3 regions of the Herminiimonas sp. NPDC097707 genome follow, and region 1 is predicted to be linked to each of the others. Evidence: predicted binding sites of a transcription regulator. Region 1 holds the regulator's gene; each other region holds the start of a gene.
The links. The regulator NrdR, encoded in region 1, represses ribonucleotide reductase genes. The targets are predictions, from matches to a motif close to CACNANATNTNGTG.
Positions count from the first base shown of each region.

Region 2: a site for NrdR is predicted at 2,434-2,447, ahead of ACIQW9_RS04060 (ribonucleoside triphosphate reductase). Genes of this name have one in related genera too.
Region 3: a site for NrdR is predicted at 2,360-2,373, ahead of ACIQW9_RS09155 (ribonucleoside-diphosphate reductase subunit alpha). Genes of this name have one in related genera too.

Region 1 is NZ_JBIWCI010000001.1:1,536,618-1,542,560, reverse strand. Features, by position in the region: gene ACIQW9_RS07425 (hypothetical protein) at 1-65, shown strand, start outside; ZMP/ZTP riboswitch at 283-387, shown strand; gene glyA (serine hydroxymethyltransferase) at 558-1,802, shown strand; gene nrdR (transcriptional regulator NrdR) at 2,054-2,524, shown strand; partial or broken gene ACIQW9_RS07410 (IS1595 family transposase) at 2,625-3,282, shown strand; gene ACIQW9_RS07405 (hypothetical protein) at 3,825-4,688, opposite strand; gene pilV (type IV pilus modification protein PilV) at 5,118-5,702, shown strand; gene ACIQW9_RS07395 (PilW family protein) at 5,699-5,943, shown strand, end outside.
Region 2 is NZ_JBIWCI010000001.1:861,125-867,067, forward strand. Features, by position in the region: gene ACIQW9_RS04050 (anaerobic ribonucleoside-triphosphate reductase activating protein) at 1-187, opposite strand, end outside; gene nrdD (anaerobic ribonucleoside-triphosphate reductase) at 177-368, opposite strand; gene ACIQW9_RS04060 (ribonucleoside triphosphate reductase) at 396-2,417, opposite strand; gene bioC (malonyl-ACP O-methyltransferase BioC) at 2,998-3,780, opposite strand; gene ACIQW9_RS04070 (alpha/beta fold hydrolase) at 3,773-4,510, opposite strand; gene bioF (8-amino-7-oxononanoate synthase) at 4,507-5,673, opposite strand; gene ACIQW9_RS04080 (DUF2249 domain-containing protein) at 5,809-5,943, opposite strand, start outside.
Region 3 is NZ_JBIWCI010000001.1:1,896,496-1,902,438, reverse strand. Features, by position in the region: gene ACIQW9_RS09170 (nitrogen regulation protein NR(II)) at 1-139, shown strand, start outside; gene ACIQW9_RS09165 (sigma-54-dependent transcriptional regulator) at 167-1,594, shown strand; gene ampD (1,6-anhydro-N-acetylmuramyl-L-alanine amidase AmpD) at 1,581-2,243, shown strand; gene ACIQW9_RS09155 (ribonucleoside-diphosphate reductase subunit alpha) at 2,624-5,524, shown strand; gene ACIQW9_RS09150 (ribonucleotide-diphosphate reductase subunit beta) at 5,666-5,943, shown strand, end outside.

The DNA of each region.
Region 1 (5,943 bases):
CGGAAACACGTGACATCCGGCAGATTTTTACTCGGCAGGAAAGTTGTTTGTTGAGGATGGAATGACAGGGCTCTGTCATGCTGACTTCTCTGACTTCTCTGACTTCTCTGACTTGCGATGATTGCAGCGTCGAATTTTGCATTTTGACAAGGTGATTGCCGACGCGCTCCCTTCTTGTTTTTCTATTTTCCAGGGGCGTTTTGCACAACTCTATCGGTACGGGGCGCTTGCGCTTGCCTCGCTTGCCCAAAACAGGCGCTTGCCGTAAAATTCACGCACCATTTCGTCTCACGTAACTGGCGAATCCGACCGATCACATCGTGTCGTAAGGTGGGCCTATCCACCGTGAAGCGTGAGATTTTATTGCCGTGCGCCTGGGTAGCCCGAGTGGAATGCAAGACCGAGGCTGCCTGCGCGTTTTATTTCGGCCTTCATTCGATCCCGGGTTTGTTGCTTTGTTTTGCATGTCGCTGCAGTTCGATATTCGATTCTGCCGTGATGTGTCGTGATGCATACATTAAGGCTTCTTGCCCATTTTTGAACGATTGGAGTGATTCATGTTTTCAAAAGACCAGACCCTCGCAAAAACAGATACTGAACTGTGGTCGGCGATCCAGCAGGAAAATACGCGTCAGCAGGATCATATCGAGCTGATCGCATCCGAGAATTACACCTCGCCTGCCGTGATGGAAGCGCAAGGTTCGCAACTGACGAATAAATATGCCGAAGGTTATCCGGGCAAGCGTTACTACGGCGGCTGCGAGTATGTCGATATCGTTGAACAACTCGCGATCGATCGCGTAAAAAAATTGTTCGGTGCTGAAGCTGCCAACGTACAACCGAATTCCGGTTCGCAGGCCAACCAGGGCGTGTTCTTTGCTGTCCTCAAACCGGGCGACACCATCATGGGCATGTCGCTGGCAGAAGGCGGCCACCTGACGCACGGCATGGCATTGAATATGTCGGGCAAATGGTTCAACGTGGTTTCCTACGGTTTGAACGACAAGGAAGAAATTGATTACGAACAGATGGAACGTCTGGCGCGTGAACACAAGCCGAAGATGATCATTGCCGGTGCATCGGCTTATGCGCTGCGCATAGACTTCGAGCGCTTTGCAAAAATCGCGAAAGAAATCGGCGCCTACTTCATGGTCGACATGGCGCATTACGCCGGTCTGATCGCTGCCGGCGAATATCCAAATCCGGTGCCGTTCGCCGACTTCGTTACCTCGACCACGCACAAATCCTTGCGTGGTCCGCGCGGCGGCTTCATCCTGATGAAGGCCGAACACGAGAAAATCATCAACTCGGCAATTTTCCCCGGCATCCAGGGCGGCCCATTGATGCATGTCATCGCCGGCAAGGCAGTGGCATTCAAGGAAGCGCTGGCGCCCGAGTTCAAGGTCTATCAGCAACAAGTCCTCAAGAATGCAGATGCATTGGCCAAGGCCTTGATCGCACGCGGCTTGCGCATCGTTTCCAATCGCACCGAATCGCATGTGATGCTGGTCGATCTGCGCGCCAAGAAAATCACCGGCAAGGATGCAGAAGCATTGCTGGGTTCCGCGCACATCACGACCAACAAGAACGGTATTCCCAACGATCCGGAAAAACCGTTTATTTCTTCCGGTATTCGTCTCGGCAGCCCTGCGATGACCACCCGTGGTTTCAAGGAAGCGGAAGCGACCAAAGTCGGCAATCTGATCGCCGACGTGCTGGATAATCCGAACGATGCAGCAACCATCGAACGCGTGAAAGCCGAAGTCAAGAAACTGACTGATGCCTTCCCGGTTTACGGCTGATGGATTGTTGATTTAAAGTAGTTCGTGCAAGCAAGGCGATTTTCCGCATGAATGGAAAACGCAGCAAAATGGCCTCGTCGCGGTTGCATACCCGATGAGGCCATTTTGGAATGTCGGGTACGAGTAGTGGTATTTGCAGTCGCATTATTGAGCCGGTGAAAACAGCCGGGCATGTGTTCAAGGTTTCGCTGATGTAACGAGCTGGAAGACAACGATCTACAAGACAACGATCCATAAGGCCGCGCACTGCAATGAAATGTCCTTTTTGCCAGCACGACGATACTCAGGTTCTGGATACGCGCATCTCGGAAGAGGGCGACAGCATACGCCGTCGTCGTCGCTGCGTGAGCTGCGACAAACGCTTCACAACCTACGAGCGGATTGAATTGGCCATGCCGGTCATCGTCAAGAAAAACGGCAGCCGCACCGACTTCGATCCGAAGAAGTTGCAAGCCAGCCTGCAGCTTGCCTTGCGCAAGCGCCCGGTTTCTGCGGAAGCCGTTGATGCGGCCATTCACCGCATCGAACAAAAACTTCTTTCCAGCGGAGAGCGGGAAGTTGTTTCCGGGCAGATCGGCGAACTGGTCATGCGCGAATTGCAGCGCCTCGACAAGATTGCCTATATCCGCTTTGCCTCGGTGTATAAAAGTTTTGAAGATGTGGCGGAGTTTCAGGATGCGATTGCCGAAGTGGGGCGAGAGCGCAAACCTCCATCCAAATAAGCAGATGCAAAATGGCCCGCGATGCGGGCTATTTTTTTGCGACATCATACTTCACGTATCTACTTTTTTATTTCCTATAGTTTAATCACAGGAGATAGAAATGAGCATACTTTCGCAAGCCCACTTTCACAACGAAGAAGCAGTCTATGCGTTTGTAGAGGCGGGAATCTGGCCGCAAGGCCCGGTTTGCACTCATTGCGGCGGTCTTGCACCGTTCGGTGGCAACCGTAGTGCTGTTTAAGTAGACGAAACTTTTATTGGCCGCGACTTTAACAAAAAGCCGAAAGGCGAGAAAAAAGGTCGTGGTTACGACCACAAGAACAAAGTGCTGTTGCTGGTTGACCGCTCGACCGGACAGGTTCGCAGTATGGTTATCGATAACATCAAGGCGACCACCATTACATCGATCTTGATTGCCCACGACGCCCACTTGATGACCGACGAGGTCGTCCAGTACAAAGGTGCGCAAAATTACTTTGCTGAACACGGGTTTTACCCATCACGGTAAAGGCGAGTATGCTTCCAAGATTGATCGCACCATTCACACCAACACTATTGAAGGCTAATTTTCGATTTTCAAACGCGGCATGAAAGGCGTGTATCAGCATTGTGGCCATAACCATTTGAACCGCTATCTCGCTGAGTTCGATTTGTGTTACAACAACCGCGTTGCACTTGGCGTCAATGACAAACAGTGCGCAGACAATTTGCTGCGTGGCGTGGCCGGCAAGCTGTTGACTTACGAAAGAACTAATTAACGAAGAGAAATCAAAGGACTTCGGTTGCCAAACACCTACAAGCTGACGAGAGCGGGGATATATTTGATCGGGCTCTATCGATCATCACGCCAAAAACTGCGCTAGATAAAGCGGCGGCCAAACCACGACCGACGCGAGGCAGGCCCCCGAAGGAGCCTGCTAGTTAGATTAATCGAAATTGAACGTCAATTGGCCCGGTGCCGAACGCCAGTGTTGGCATACGCTTTCCCATTTTCCGAACCGGAACCTGGGATAGGCATGCACAAAGACATCCTTTACCTTGAGATATAGATTGGGCGGCATGATGCCTCCTTCTATAAAGAGGTTAAAGGCAATTCTTGTCCACTGTGTCCTTTTAAAGTACACTACAAGGACTATCTGGTAGATAGCAGTGGCAGACAGAGGCACGCCTTAACGCGCTGTCTTTCTCACCACCGCCCTCATTGACTGCTCCGCCAAGAGTTGTTCGTCAATGAGGGCGTTGTTTTTTCCGGCCCATGCTCGGTGAGTTCGATGATGGGAGTCAGGGCCGAATCATCTTCTCATTGCTGTTCTCCCACACCTTTAATTATGAGTTCAACCGTCGTTTCGTCGTCGTCATAAACTTGGCTGACGTTCATGGCAAAGGTCTTGAACCAACGAAGTCGTTTTTCTGCAGGCCACTTCTGACCGCGTCCCGGTATCTTTTCCAGTAAGGCCAGCAGTAACGGATCAAGATTCAATCCGACATTGCTGCCACCGGTTTCTCCTTGCCCCCCATTTTTGTTATGTGTCTGATTGGCCGGAGGAGCATTACCGTCTAAAGCTGGAGGCGGTGGCGTAACTTCCGCATCGCTCGCCGTGATCATTCCTCCATCTACCGAAACAATCCCGGTGATACGAAGATATTCAACGAGCATCGCAAGCTGGTCCTTGTATTCTGGCGCCGCTCCGGCCTCTTCCGCTAAGAACGCGACAGCTTCATCCAGCGACAGCGGACGAAATGCGAGTTTTGGAAGAAGTGCCGTACAAAACCAAGTTTTACGGATTACCGGGGCAAGTTTGATTGCAGCTTTCTCGCCGTCCCACCTATATCGGTCCGCATATGCAAATGCCTCTTCGCAAGGTACGTTCTGCAACTTCACGCGAGTTAATAATCCAGATTCGAGAAAAAATGGATTGCAAACCGAGATGGTGCCTGGATGAAGGCTGGCGATTTTAGATACGTCATCGTTGGAGACTGGCTTTCGTTCTGGTCCACTGGCGGCGGTAGTTGCGCGAAGGATGCCTAGCTGTTTCAGAACGGTGGCACGATCGGTCGGCAAAGCCTTATTCAATTTGGGGCGAGTTGTTCGTGCGGTTCGCGCAGTCGTGCGGGCCTCTGCCTTCTTGGCAGCGTCAAAATCTCCCTCTTTATGTTCAGCCATACTTGCCTCCTTGCGATCGATTTGGCAAGTGTATCGCAAACCAAAAGAAAAGCACAAGCACTAAATGTATTGAAGCTCAACTCTTGCATCATTGTTGATGTAAGTAATTGATTATTAAGTGCTTATTGTTGCTATTGAGTTGAGTTAGTCTGCTAATTTGCAGTTAATTGTTAGGGGTTTGCATGGTCTGGTTCTTCAGAAAAGCTATTCGCTTTGGTGGTTGGGTACGTCAAATATAATATCGCCATTTTTTTTGGAATAAAACGACGCTGATCTTTCATGTCCCAAACGTGAACGCAAAGATGCATCCCATATTGATGGGATACGAAAAAATATAAATTATTGCAACAATCGTCCCTACTCAAAAACCTCTTTTCTGTTTGCATACCCTTATTCCGAATGGGTGCAATCATCGATGGAAGGTGCGACATGATGACATCAGGCGAACACGGATTTTCCATGATCGAGGTACTGATCTCGGTTTTCGTGTTGACTGCCGGTGTAATCGGCGGGGCAGGCATGCAACTGACGGCCTTGCGTACCGCGCAGCAATCCGCCTTGCAAACCCGAGCACTTTATCTGGCCAGCGATATGGCAGACATGATGCGTGCGAATGGTGCGCAGATGCAGCGGGGCGACAGCGAGAATCCTTATCTGCAGGTCGATCATAAAGTGTCGACCACGCCGCACCGCCTATCCGATTATTCATGCTATGACGCAGACGCACATTGCGATGCGGAACAACTTGCGCGTTTTGACATTGCGCAGTTGCTGCAACAGCTGGATGCAGACTTCCCTGGCGGCCGCGTGCGCATCTGCCGCGATGCCTTGCCGTGGAATGCAGTAGCCGGACGTTTTGCCTGGGAGTGCACGGCGACGGCGAGTTCAGCTGCAAGCGCACCTGTCGTGATCAAGATCGGCTGGCAGGAAAAAGATCGTACTGGCAATGCGCTTGAAGATGCTGCGGCAGCAGCGCCAGGGATGGTATTGACCGTCGCAGGCTATGCCAAATGACAAGACGGCCTGATACGCGCCGGGCGCAAGCTCTGCCGCATCAGCAGGGCTTGACGCTCATCGAACTGATGATAGCCATCACCCTGGGTTTGTTTCTTGTGTTGACAGCGATAGGCTTGCTGGTAGCGAGCAAGGCCGGCTATGTGATGCAGGATCAGCAGGCGCACATTCAGGAAACCGGACGTTACGCGATCGAAATTCTATCGCGTGCAGTGCGGCAGGCCGGTTATGAAAACTGGCA
Region 2 (5,943 bases), 680 kb from region 1:
CTTTGGGCCACTCCAGCGGGCTGTCGATAGTGCGCAACTGCAGATGCGGATTGTGACAATAATCGCAGCGCCACGGACAGCCTTGTACGAACACCACGGCCGCCAGCTGGCCGGGGTAATCGGTGGCGGTGAACGGCGTTACGCCGCCCACCTTCAGCAAGCTGGCTGCAGCAATCTCAGACGAGATGGCTGCTTTGTTCGCTGAAATACCTGCGTTCATTGAACTCTCCCTTTTTACCGGTATTGAAAGATGACATCGGGCGGTGATAGCCCATGACGCGGGTCCAGATTTCGCACGGCTGGCGTTCGGCATCGGTGAGGACGATGGCTGGTCTGGCGAGGAATATCGGTTTGATCATGTCGTTCATGGCTGCTCCTGTGGTTGGGATTCAAGGTTAAACATCTGCAGCTTCGCGCTGCTTGCGTGCGATGAGTTCGTCATCGCATTTGGGACAAAAATGGTGGCTGCCGCCGAGATAGCCGTGTTTGGGGCAGATGGAAAAAGTCGGCGTGATCGTGATGTAGGGCAGCGAAAAGCGACTCAGCGTGCGTTTGACCAGCGTGCGACAGGCATCGGCATTCGACAGCGGTTCCGTCATGTACAGATGCAGTACGGTGCCGCCGGTGTATTTGCGTTGCAGATCGTCCTGTCGCTCCAGCGCTTCAAACGGATCGTCGGTAAAGCCGACCGGCAGTTGCGAGGAGTTGGTGTAGTAGGGCATATCCACGGTGCCGGCCTGCAGGATATCGGGATGGCGTTTGCGATCTTCCTTGGCGAAACGATAGGTGGTGCCTTCGGCCGGTGTGGCTTCCAGGTTGTACATATGGCCGGTTTCATCCTGAAATACCAGCATGCGGGCGCGCACGCGATCGAGCAGACGCACGGCAAAGGCATGTCCCCAGTCACTGGTGATGTCGTGTTCATCGGCGGTGAAGTTGCGGATCATTTCATTGATGCCGTTCACGCCCAGCGTCGAAAAGTGATTGCGCAACGTGCCCAGATAGCGCTTGGTATAAGGGAACAGGCCGTTGTCCATATGGCGCTGAATGACCTTGCGCTTGATTTCCAGACTGGTCTTGCCTAGCGCCAGCAATTCATCCAGCCGTTGCATCAAGCCTTCTTCATCGCCGGTATGCAGATGACCGAGGCGCGCACAATTGATCGTCACCACACCGAGTGAACCGGTCTGCTCGGCGGAACCGAACAAACCATTACCGCGCTTGAGCAGTTCGCGCAAGTCCAGTTGCAGGCGGCAGCACATCGAGCGGATCATGTTCGGCTTCAATTCCGAATTGATGAAGTTCTGGAAGTAGGGCAGGCCGTAGCGCGCCGTCATCTCGAACAGCAGTTCGGCATTCGGGCTGTGCCAGTCGAAATCTTCGGTAATGTTGTAGGTCGGAATCGGAAAGGTGAATACGCGTCCCTTGGCGTCCCCGGTCATCATGATCTCGATGTAGGCGCGATTGATCATGTCCATCTCGACCTGCAAATCGCCGTAGGTGAACGGCATCTCAACGCCGCCTATCAGCGGCACCTGTACACGCAGATCTTCCGGACACACCCAGTCGAAGGTGAGATTGGTGAATGGCGTCTGCGTGCCCCAGCGCGACGGCACATTGAGGTTGTAGATCAGTTCCTGGATGTATTGCTTGACCTCGACATAGTCCAGATTATCCTTGCGCACATAAGGCGCCATATAGGTATCGAACGAACTGAAAGCCTGCGCACCGGCCCATTCGTTCTGCAGCGTGCCGAGGAAATTGACGATTTGTCCGATCGCGCTCGACATGTGTTTGGGCGGACTGGACTCAACCTTGCCGGGCACGCCGTTCAAGCCTTCGGTGAGCAGCATGCGCAATGACCAGCCGGCGCAGTAGCCGGACAGCATGTCGAGATCGTGGATATGCAGATCGGCATTGCGATGTGCATCGCCGACTTCCGGCGGATAGACGTGATTGAGCCAGTAATTGGCGATCACCTTGCCGGAGACGTTGAGGATCAGGCCGCCCAGCGAATAACCCTGGTTGGCGTTCGCATTGACGCGCCAGTCGAGCTGATCCAGATATTCATTCATCGACGATTCCACATCGACCAGCGTCTTGCGGTCGCGCCGCAATTTCTGGTGCTGCTCGCGATAGACGGTATAGGCACGCAGGGTTTTGCGATAGCCGGCATCGAACAGCACGGTTTCCACCGCATCCTGTATCTGTTCGATATGCGGTGCATCCTGCTCATGAAAGCGGATGCGCGCCAGCGCTACGCGCGCACTTAAATTCTTCGCCACGCTGGCATCGAATTCACCGCTGGCCAGACCGGCACGCAGCAGTGCGGATTCGATCTTGCCGGCATCGAAGGGCTTGATGCTGCCATCGCGCTTGACGATGTACGTCAAAAAGGAAACTGCCTGTGTCGTCATGAAATTCTCCCGTGAACACAATATGTGGTGTTTTTGGAAGACTATTGACTATATATAGTGAGGTCAATTGAAAGCGGCGGCGCTTCGATATTCCTTGATATGGGTCAATTCTGCTGGCGAGTGGGGTGGGAAATACCTGCGCCTTGGCGGAAATCTCGACTCGATTGGTGGCGGAATTCAGAGATGTTTCTTTTTTGGTGATGGCTGAAACGGTTCTTTCTTCGATGAGGCTCAGTTGCCGGGGGTAGCCCGGCGGCTACTCACTTTTCTTGCTTCGCCAAGAAAAGTAAGCAAAAGAAGGCGACCGCACAGCCGCTGCCCTTCGGGTTCCCGTTTGTGCGAGGCAAAAAATGGGAAGCGAACGAAACTCGCCTGCGGCTCAGACAACGTTCACTTCTTATTCCATTTTCTGCTTCGCACAAACGGCAGCGTCACAGCGGAAGAGGCAGGTCCGGCTCGCCTTCGGCATTGCCGAACCAAAACCGTGATGGTGATAAATCGAAGCAGGTGGGATGTATCTGGCAAGAACCAAAAGCAAGGTAGCTTGGGCTAAGGTTTTATCAGCCCAACATTCCCTGGATCAGTCTTGCGCTGATGATTTTTCAGCGCTGACAAACAGCAGCGAATAAGTAAGCGGCAGCATGCCATCTGCATCACGCAGGTTTTCATAACGTGCCTGTGCAGCCTGCCATTGCGTCTTGCCCATCATGCCGGGCCGTCTGGCGGCGCCGGTCTGGTTTGCGCCTATGCCGCGTATGCTGGTCAGCAGCGTTTTTAAATCGGCGTGTTGCGTAACCCAGCGTTCGGCCTGGCATTGCACATGTTCAAAACCGGCTGCATGCAGCGCATCCACGACTTGCTGTTCGCTGGCAAATGGCAGCACGCGTTTATGCCGGTCTATACCGCCGAATGTACTTTCCAGTTCATGCAGGCTGCCGCTGGTCAGCGTACTGAACAATAGCTGGCCGCCGGGTTTCAGCACGCGCTGCAATTCCGGATAGGCCAGCTGCGGCTGGCACCATTGCAAGGCCAGGCTGGACCATGCGACATCGAAGCAGGCCTTGCTGAAGGGCAGTTGTTCCAGATCTCCGCATACGGCAGTCAATTGTCGTGCGTGCGCCAGTCGTGCCATTTCCGGCGACAGATCGCAGGCAAGCAGCAAGGCATCCGGCCAGTGTTGTGTGAGCAGCGCACTGCTGGCGCCGGTGCCGCAGCCGCCGTCGAGTACGCATGTGGCGGGTATGGCCGGCAACAGTTGCGCCAGCCGTGCCGCGACCTGTTGCTGGAAGCTGGCGATGGCATCGTAATGAGCGGCCGCGCGACTGAAGGAGAGACTGAGTTTTTGCTTGTCGATATCAGGCACGGTAGAAACTTGCGATGGAAGCGCAGCAGTGCTGCTGGTCGGAAAGGAAGGGCGTATGCGCAGCCTCGGGCAGGATCTCGAGCTGCGCCTGCGGCAAGGCATCAGCCAGCCATTGTGCCGCTGCGACCGGCATCAGTGGGTCGCGCGCGCCGTGCAGCAGGAGTACAGGCTGCGTAATATCGGCGATTCCGGCGCGCAGATCGCTATCGCGCAGCAAGCTAAGGCCGGCCGTAAGGGTAGCGGCAGATGGCAGTGCGGTGGCGGACAGTATCTGCGCCAATGTGCGTGCCATGCTGCGCGCATGCACATCGTTCTGATTCGACAGCGCCATGAAACGTTTCAATGCTGCCGTCGGATCGTGTGCAACGGCGGCGATGAATTCATCCAGTACTGCCGGCGGCATGCCGTGCGGCCAGTCTGCGCGTTGCACGAAACTGGGCGTGGCGCCTATCAAGATCAGGCGCGCGACGCGCTGCGGATGACGGCGTGCCGCATGCAGCGCCAGCAATGCGCCTAGCGACCAGCCGCACAGGACGAGCGGTGTGCTCGTCGCGGGCAGCATCGCATCGACCAGCGCATCCAGGCTGTACGGTGCGACGGCCTCGCTCTGAGCGTAACCGGGCAAGGCTGGCGTTTGCGTGGCGATGTCGTGCTGCGCAAGTTCGGCACAGAGGCCGCTCCACACCATGGGGTGCATGCCCCAGCCGTGCCATAGATGCAAAGGGTTCATTGCGCTGCCTGCAATGCGGCCAGCAGGCGATCTACATCGGCCAGGCTGTGTGCTGCCGACAGCGTGATGCGCAGACGCGCCGTGCCTTTGGGCACTGTCGGCGGGCGGATGGCCGGCACCCACAAGCCTTGTTCGGCCAGCGCTGCGGCTACGCGTAATGCGGCATCGTTTTCGCCGATGATGATGGCTTGAATCGCGGTGGGCGATGGCAGCAATTGCCAGCGGCTGCCTTGCAGGCCGTCCTGCAGGCGCGCAATCAGCAACCGCAACTGACTGCGGCGGGCGTCGCCATCTGCACCGGCAATCAGGTCCAAACTTTTGAGCAGGGTCGCCGCCAGCATCGGGCTGGATGCAGTGGTAAAGATATAAGTACGGGCGCGTTGCAGCAGCCATTCGATGACGCTCTCTGCGCCGGCCACGAAGGCGCCCGATACGCCGGCAGCCTTGCCCAGCGTGCCCATGTAAAGAAGACGTGGATGATCGGCGAGAACGATCCCGCACTGCGCCAGCGCACCGCGCCCCTGCGGGCCGAGTATGCCGAAGCCATGCGCATCGTCCACCATCAGCCAGGCATCGTAGCGTTCGGCGAGTTCCAGCAGTTGCGTCAGCGGCGCCAGATCGCCATCCATGCTGAACACCGCATCGGTAAGAATCAGCTTGCGCTTAGCAGTGCTGGCGCTCAACTGGCGTTCCAGCGCCGCCAGATCGTTGTGCGGATAGCGCTGGTGATCGGCGCGCGACAATTGCACTGCATCGATTAGCGAAGCGTGATTCAGCTTGTCGGCAAAGACGGCATCGCCGCGACCCACCAGCGCCGGTACCACACCCAGGTTGGCCATGTAGCCGGTGCTGAAATAGAGTGCACGTGCAGCGCCGACAAAGGATGCCAGCTTGTGTTCCAGTTCTTCATGCGGGGCGAAATGGCCGCTGACCAGATGCGAGGAGCCGGAACCTACGCCCCAGCGCAAGGCAGCTTCGCGGGCGGCGTTTATCAATGCCGGTTCGGCGGCCAGGCCCAGGTAATCGTTACTGCAAAAAGACAGCAGCGAACGTCCGTCCACTTCTGCCTGCACGCCGCAAGGCGTCTGCAAGGTGCGGCGCTGCCGTTGCAGTCCTTGCGCCTTGAGCGCAGCGAGTTCCGCTTCTAGTGATTCCTGGATCATTCCTTTTTCCATTAAAAAAACCGCCGGCAGTCAAAAACCGGCGGCGGTATTGCTAAATACATCAGGCGAACGACAATCTGAAAATCGCCGTCCGCAGGTTTTGATTTTTGGCTGGATTCAGCCGCTATTGTACCTTCAAGCGGCGATCAGGAAATCGATCACGATCTCGCCGGGCATGCGCTGCACATAGCTGATCTCGACGCGCGGGCCGAAACGGCTGCCTATCTGCATGAGCAGCGGAATCGGATCGTGGTCATTGCAGAAGCGCAT
Region 3 (5,943 bases), 360 kb from region 1:
CGGCCTCGGGCTCTATCTGGCGCGCGAATTGTGCTTGAATAATGGTGCGATGCTGAATTACGAATATCGCACCGATGATGAAAAGAATCTGCCTGCCGGGCGCTTCGTGATCACTTTTGGCAATAATGAAAACATCTAAGCATATGAATCGTAAAGGTTGCGTGCCATGACTTCTCCTCGCATCCTTGTGGTTGACGATGAGGCAGATCTGCGTGAGTTGCTGGAGATTACGCTCATCAAAATGGGATTGGACATCGATAGTGCCGCAACGCTGGAAGCGGCGCGCGACTATCTGGCGAAGACTGAATATGCACTGGTGCTGACCGATATGCGCCTGCCGGATGGTTTGGGCATCGAGCTGGTGCAGGAAGTCACTGCACAATACAAGAACACACCGATTGCCGTGATTACCGCCTTTGGCAGTGCCGACAATGCAGTGATTGCATTGAAAGCCGGCGCCTTCGATTACCTGTCCAAACCGGTCGGCCTGGAACAATTGCGCGTGATGGTACGTTCCGCCCTGCGCATCAGCCAGGGTGTCGCCAGCGACAAGGCGAATCAGAAAGCGATTGCGCCAACCGCGTTGCGCCTGATGGGGCAATCCGATGCGATGCAGGCCTTGCGCGCACAAATCGCGCGTCTGGCGCGCAGCATGGCGCCGGTGGCAATCAGCGGCGAATCGGGTAGCGGCAAGGAATTGGCCGCACGCGATATTCATGCACAGAGCGCGCGCAACGATAAACCTTTTGTGGCGGTTAATTGCGGCGCGATTCCGGAAGCACTGATGGAAGCGGAATTTTTCGGTTACCGCAAAGGCGCGTTTACCGGTGCTGCGGACGATAGGGACGGATTTTTCCAGGCAGCAAACGGCGGTACGCTGTTACTGGATGAGGTCGCCGATTTGCCCTTGGCGATGCAAGTCAAATTGCTGCGTGCCATCCAGGAGCGCTGCGTGCGCAAGGTGGGGGCGACGGTGGAAGAGCCGGTCGATGTGCGCATTATCAGCGCAACGCACCAGAATCTGCACGACTGCGTAGGCAAGGGCACGTTCCGCCAGGATTTGTACTATCGCCTCAATGTCATCGAGCTGCATTTGCCGCCGTTGCGCGAACGGCTGGATGATATCGGTTTGCTGGCGCAAGCCATCCTGGTCCGGCTTGGCAGCGGCGAGCAGGCTGCCTTGTCGCCGGCAGCATTGGCCGCGCTGTGCAGCTATTCTTTTCCCGGCAATGTGCGCGAGCTGGAAAATATTCTGGAACGTGCACTGGCATTTGCCAACGACGGCTTGATCGAAGTGACGGATCTGGCGCTGAAAGCATCACCTCCGCTGAATACTGCGCCTGTGTTGACGCCTGCCGCAGTCAGCCAGCCCATGCCGGATCAGGCTGAGCGTGAGATATCGACTCCGCCAGTACCGACCAGCGATATTCCGCAGTCCTTGCCCGATCATCTGGACGAGGTGGAGCGCGAGATCATTCGGCGCGCCTTGGCTAAAACCAGATTCAATCGAACGCAGGCGGCGGAATTGCTCGGCATCAGCTTCCGTCAGTTGCGTTACCGGATGCAACGATTGGATATCAATGCACCGGAATAAGGCTGCCATCCACGCATCCTTGCCGTTTCAGATCGATGCAAACGGTTGGGCGGCGGATGTTATGCGCCTGCCATCGCCGAATTTCGATCAGCGTGCGGAAGGAATGGACATTTCCTTACTGGTGATTCATAACATCAGCCTGCCTCCGGGACAGTTTGGCGGCCCGTTTATTGCCGACCTGTTCCTGAATCGGCTTGATTACGCTGCCGATCCGTATTTCGATCAGTTGCAACCCTTGCGCGTATCCGCTCATTTTCTGATTCGGCGCGATGGCACGGTCATGCAATTCGTATCAGCCAGAGACCGGGCGTGGCATGCAGGCGCATCTTCTTTTTGCGGGCAGGAGCGTTGCAATGATTTTTCGATCGGCATTGAACTCGAGGGCAGCGATTTCGAGCCATTCGAGGATGCACAATATGCATCGCTCGCATCGCTGACCGTGGCATTGAAACTGGCGTATCCGTTGCAGCATGTAAGCGGCCACGAACAGATTGCCCCCGGCCGCAAAACCGATCCCGGTCCGTTTTTTAACTGGGCGGAGTATCAAGCGCTTTATCGAAAAAAGTATGCGGAATTGCGAGCGAGTGCGGTGCAGGAACAGTTGCAAGGCAGGGCAGCGCTCGGTGATTTGCAGTTCTGCATAGTTTAAAAAATGCCTACTAGCAAGCCCAAACAAGGATATAAAAAAATATATCCGGAACGGGCAAGAAAGTGATTGCATCCCCGACCTGGTCGCACTAGAATTAGTGCAGATCATAACTTCCGCACTAGATGTAGTGGGTTTTGCCGATCTTCCTAAGGTCTGTTCAGCTGTTTGCTTCACCATAATTTGTCTATATATATACATATTATTAGCAGGGGCCCTGAGCAGATGTCACTCAATAAAAATTAAAACCAATAGAGTCCGTATAGACGTCGGGCGCAAGATGCGTCAGGCACGGTCGTCCATACAAAATACTTTCGCGAAAACGGCAACACCATGTTTTCTCTCTTACAACCAGCAGGACTATCGTTTTTAAAGGAGTTGTAATGCTCTCTACACAAGAAACTTCGGGCCAATCGCCGACGGAAATCAGCAACATCGCGCCTCTCGCGGTTGCCGCATCAACCCCTAGTGTCAATAGTGCAGCCTCGGGCGACTATCGCATCTTGCGTCGTAACGGTGCAGTGGTCGGTTTTGAGCCATCGAAAATTTCTATCGCGGTGACCAAAGCCTTTTTGGCTGTCAATGGTGGCCAAGGCGCCGCATCTGCGCGCGTCCGCGAACTGGTTGAGCAATTAACCGCGAATGTGGTGAATGCCCTGATGCGTCGCCAGCCGGCTGGCGGCACCTTCCACATCGAAGATATTCAAGATCAAGTCGAACTGGCTCTGATGCGTTCCGGCGAGCACGATGTTGCGCGCGCTTATGTCTTGTATCGCTTTAAACGCATGGAAGAACGCGCGCAGCAGCAAGCTGCCAAACCTGTCGTCGAATCCGAACATCAATTGCACGTTACTGAAAATGGTCAGCGTCGTCCGCTGGACATGAATCAGGTTCGTGATCTGATCACCGCAGCGTGCATCGGACTTGAAAAACACGTCGATGCAGACGCCATCCTGCGCGAAACAGTCAAGAATCTGTATGACGGCGTACCGGTTGAAGAATTGCACAAGTCGGCAATTCTGGCAGCGCGCGCGCTGATGGAAAAAGATCCTGCCTACAGCACCGTCACCGCACGTTTGCTGATGCATACCATCCGTAAAGAAGTGTTCGGCAAGGAAGTAGCGCAAGCCAATGCACCGGCAGAGTATCTGGTCTACTTTGCAGAATTCATCAAAAAAGGCATTGCAGCAGAACTGCTCGACGCCAAACTGGGTGAATTCGATCTGAAAAAACTGGCAGATGCACTGAAACCGGAACGCGATTTGCAATTCGGCTACCTCGGTCTGCAAACCTTGTATGACCGTTACTTCCTGCACATTGCCGATCAACGTATCGAAATGCCGCAAGCGTTTTACATGCGTGTTGCGATGGGCCTGGCGCTGAACGAAGCGAATCGCGAAGAACGTGCAATCGAGTTCTACAATCTGTTGTCGAGTTTTGACTTCATGAGCTCGACACCGACCCTGTTCAATTCCGGTACCCAGCGTTCGCAACTGTCGTCATGCTATTTGACAACAGTGGCCGATGACCTGGGTGGCATTTACGATGCTATCAAGGAAAACGCATTGCTGGCGAAATATGCCGGCGGTCTGGGTAATGACTGGACGCCAGTTCGTTCCCTCGGCGCGCATATCAAAGGCACCAACGGCCGTTCACAAGGTGTGGTGCCATTCCTGAAGGTCGTCAACGACACCGCTGTTGCGGTTAATCAGGGTGGCAAACGCAAAGGTGCAGTCTGCGCCTACCTGGAAACCTGGCACATGGATATCGAGGAATTCCTCGATCTGCGTAAAAACACCGGTGATGATCGCCGTCGTACGCATGACATGAATACTGCCAACTGGATTCCCGATCTGTTCATGAAGCGCGTGATGGAAAAAGGCGAGTGGACCCTGTTCTCGCCATCCGACGCACCGGACTTGCATGACAAAGTCGGCAAGGCATTTGAAGAAGCCTACACCGGTTACGAAGCCAAAATAGCGCGTGGCGAGTTGAAGCTGTTCAAGAAAATCCAGGCATTGGATCTGTGGCGCAAAATGCTGTCCATGCTGTTCGAAACCGGTCATCCATGGATCACATTCAAGGATCCTTGCAACATCCGTTCACCGCAACAGCACGTTGGCGTGGTTCACAGCTCGAACCTGTGCACCGAGATCACATTGAATACCAATGAATCGGAAATCGCAGTCTGCAACCTGGGTTCGGTCAACATGCCGGCCCATATGAAAGACGGCAAGCTGGATCACGTCAAGCTGCAAAAAACGATCCGTACCGCGATGCGCATGCTCGATAACGTGATCGACATCAACTATTACGCCGTCAATAAAGCGCGTGACTCGAACCTGCGTCACCGTCCAGTCGGCCTCGGCATCATGGGTTTCCAGGATTGCCTGCACATGATGCGCATTCCGTATGCATCCAACGACGCCGTGCAGTTTGCCGATAATTCGATGGAAGCAGTTTGCTATTACGCTTACTACGCATCGACCGAACTGGCAGAAGAACGCGGCCGCTACAGTTCGTACACAGGTTCCCTGTGGGATCGTGGCATCCTGCCGCAAGACTCGCTGAAATTGCTGGCTGATGAACGTGGCGCCCAATATCTGGAAGCAGATTACAGCGAAACCTTTGACTGGACACCGTTGCGCGCACGCATCAAGGAATTTGGCATGCGCAATTCCAACTGCGTCGCCATTGCTCCGACTGCGACGATTTCGAACATCATCGGCGTCTCGGCCTGTATCGAACCGACATACCAGAATTTGTATGTCAAATCGAACCTGTCCGGCGAATTTACCGAGATCAATGGATATCTGGTCCGTGATTTGAAAGCCCGTGGCTTGTGGGATGAAGTCATGATTTCCGATCTCAAGTACTTCGACGGCAGCCTGGCGAAGATCGATCGTATTCCGCAAGATCTGCGCGACATCTACGCAACGGCCTTCGAAGTTGAGCCTTCATGGCTGGTGGAAGCTGCATCGCGTCGTCAAAAGTGGATCGATCAGGCGCAATCGCTGAATATCTACATGGCTGGCGCATCGGGCAAAAAACTCGACGATACCTACAAGCTGGCATGGTTGCGCGGCCTGAAAACCACCTACTACCTGCGTACCATGGGTGCAACGCATACCGAAAAATCGACCTCCAAAACCGGCGCATTGAATGCAGTTGATTCCGGTGGTGGGTCGTCTGCTGCCGCGCAATCTGCGGCAGAGACGGATGGTCCGGCGTGCATATTGCGTCCAGGCGATGCCGGATTTGAAGAATGCGAAGCCTGCCAGTAACACAGGTATTCGAGACGTAAAAAATGACACTCTTGATGTTGTACTGAACTTGAGTTCGATAATGCTGACAAAGCCATATGGGGTTTTGTCAGCATGAACAGTTCAGCCGGCATCAGCACAATACGAATAAGGAAATAAATCATGCTAAGTTGGGATGAAGAAGCCAAACCTGCAGCGCCGCAAGCGCAGCCGGCCTTGCAACCGGCCTTGCAACAGGTACGCGATGCTGCCGCGCAACGCGTACAAGCTCAGGATGTCGCGCTGGACCCTACAGTGGTGGCTAGCCAGCCGACTGCTGCCATCGATCCAACCCGTCGCATGGACGCTGCCGACAAGCGCATCATCAATGGAAAGACGGACGTCAATCAGCTGGTTCCGTTTAAATACAAATGGGCGTGGGACAAGTATCTGGCCGGCTG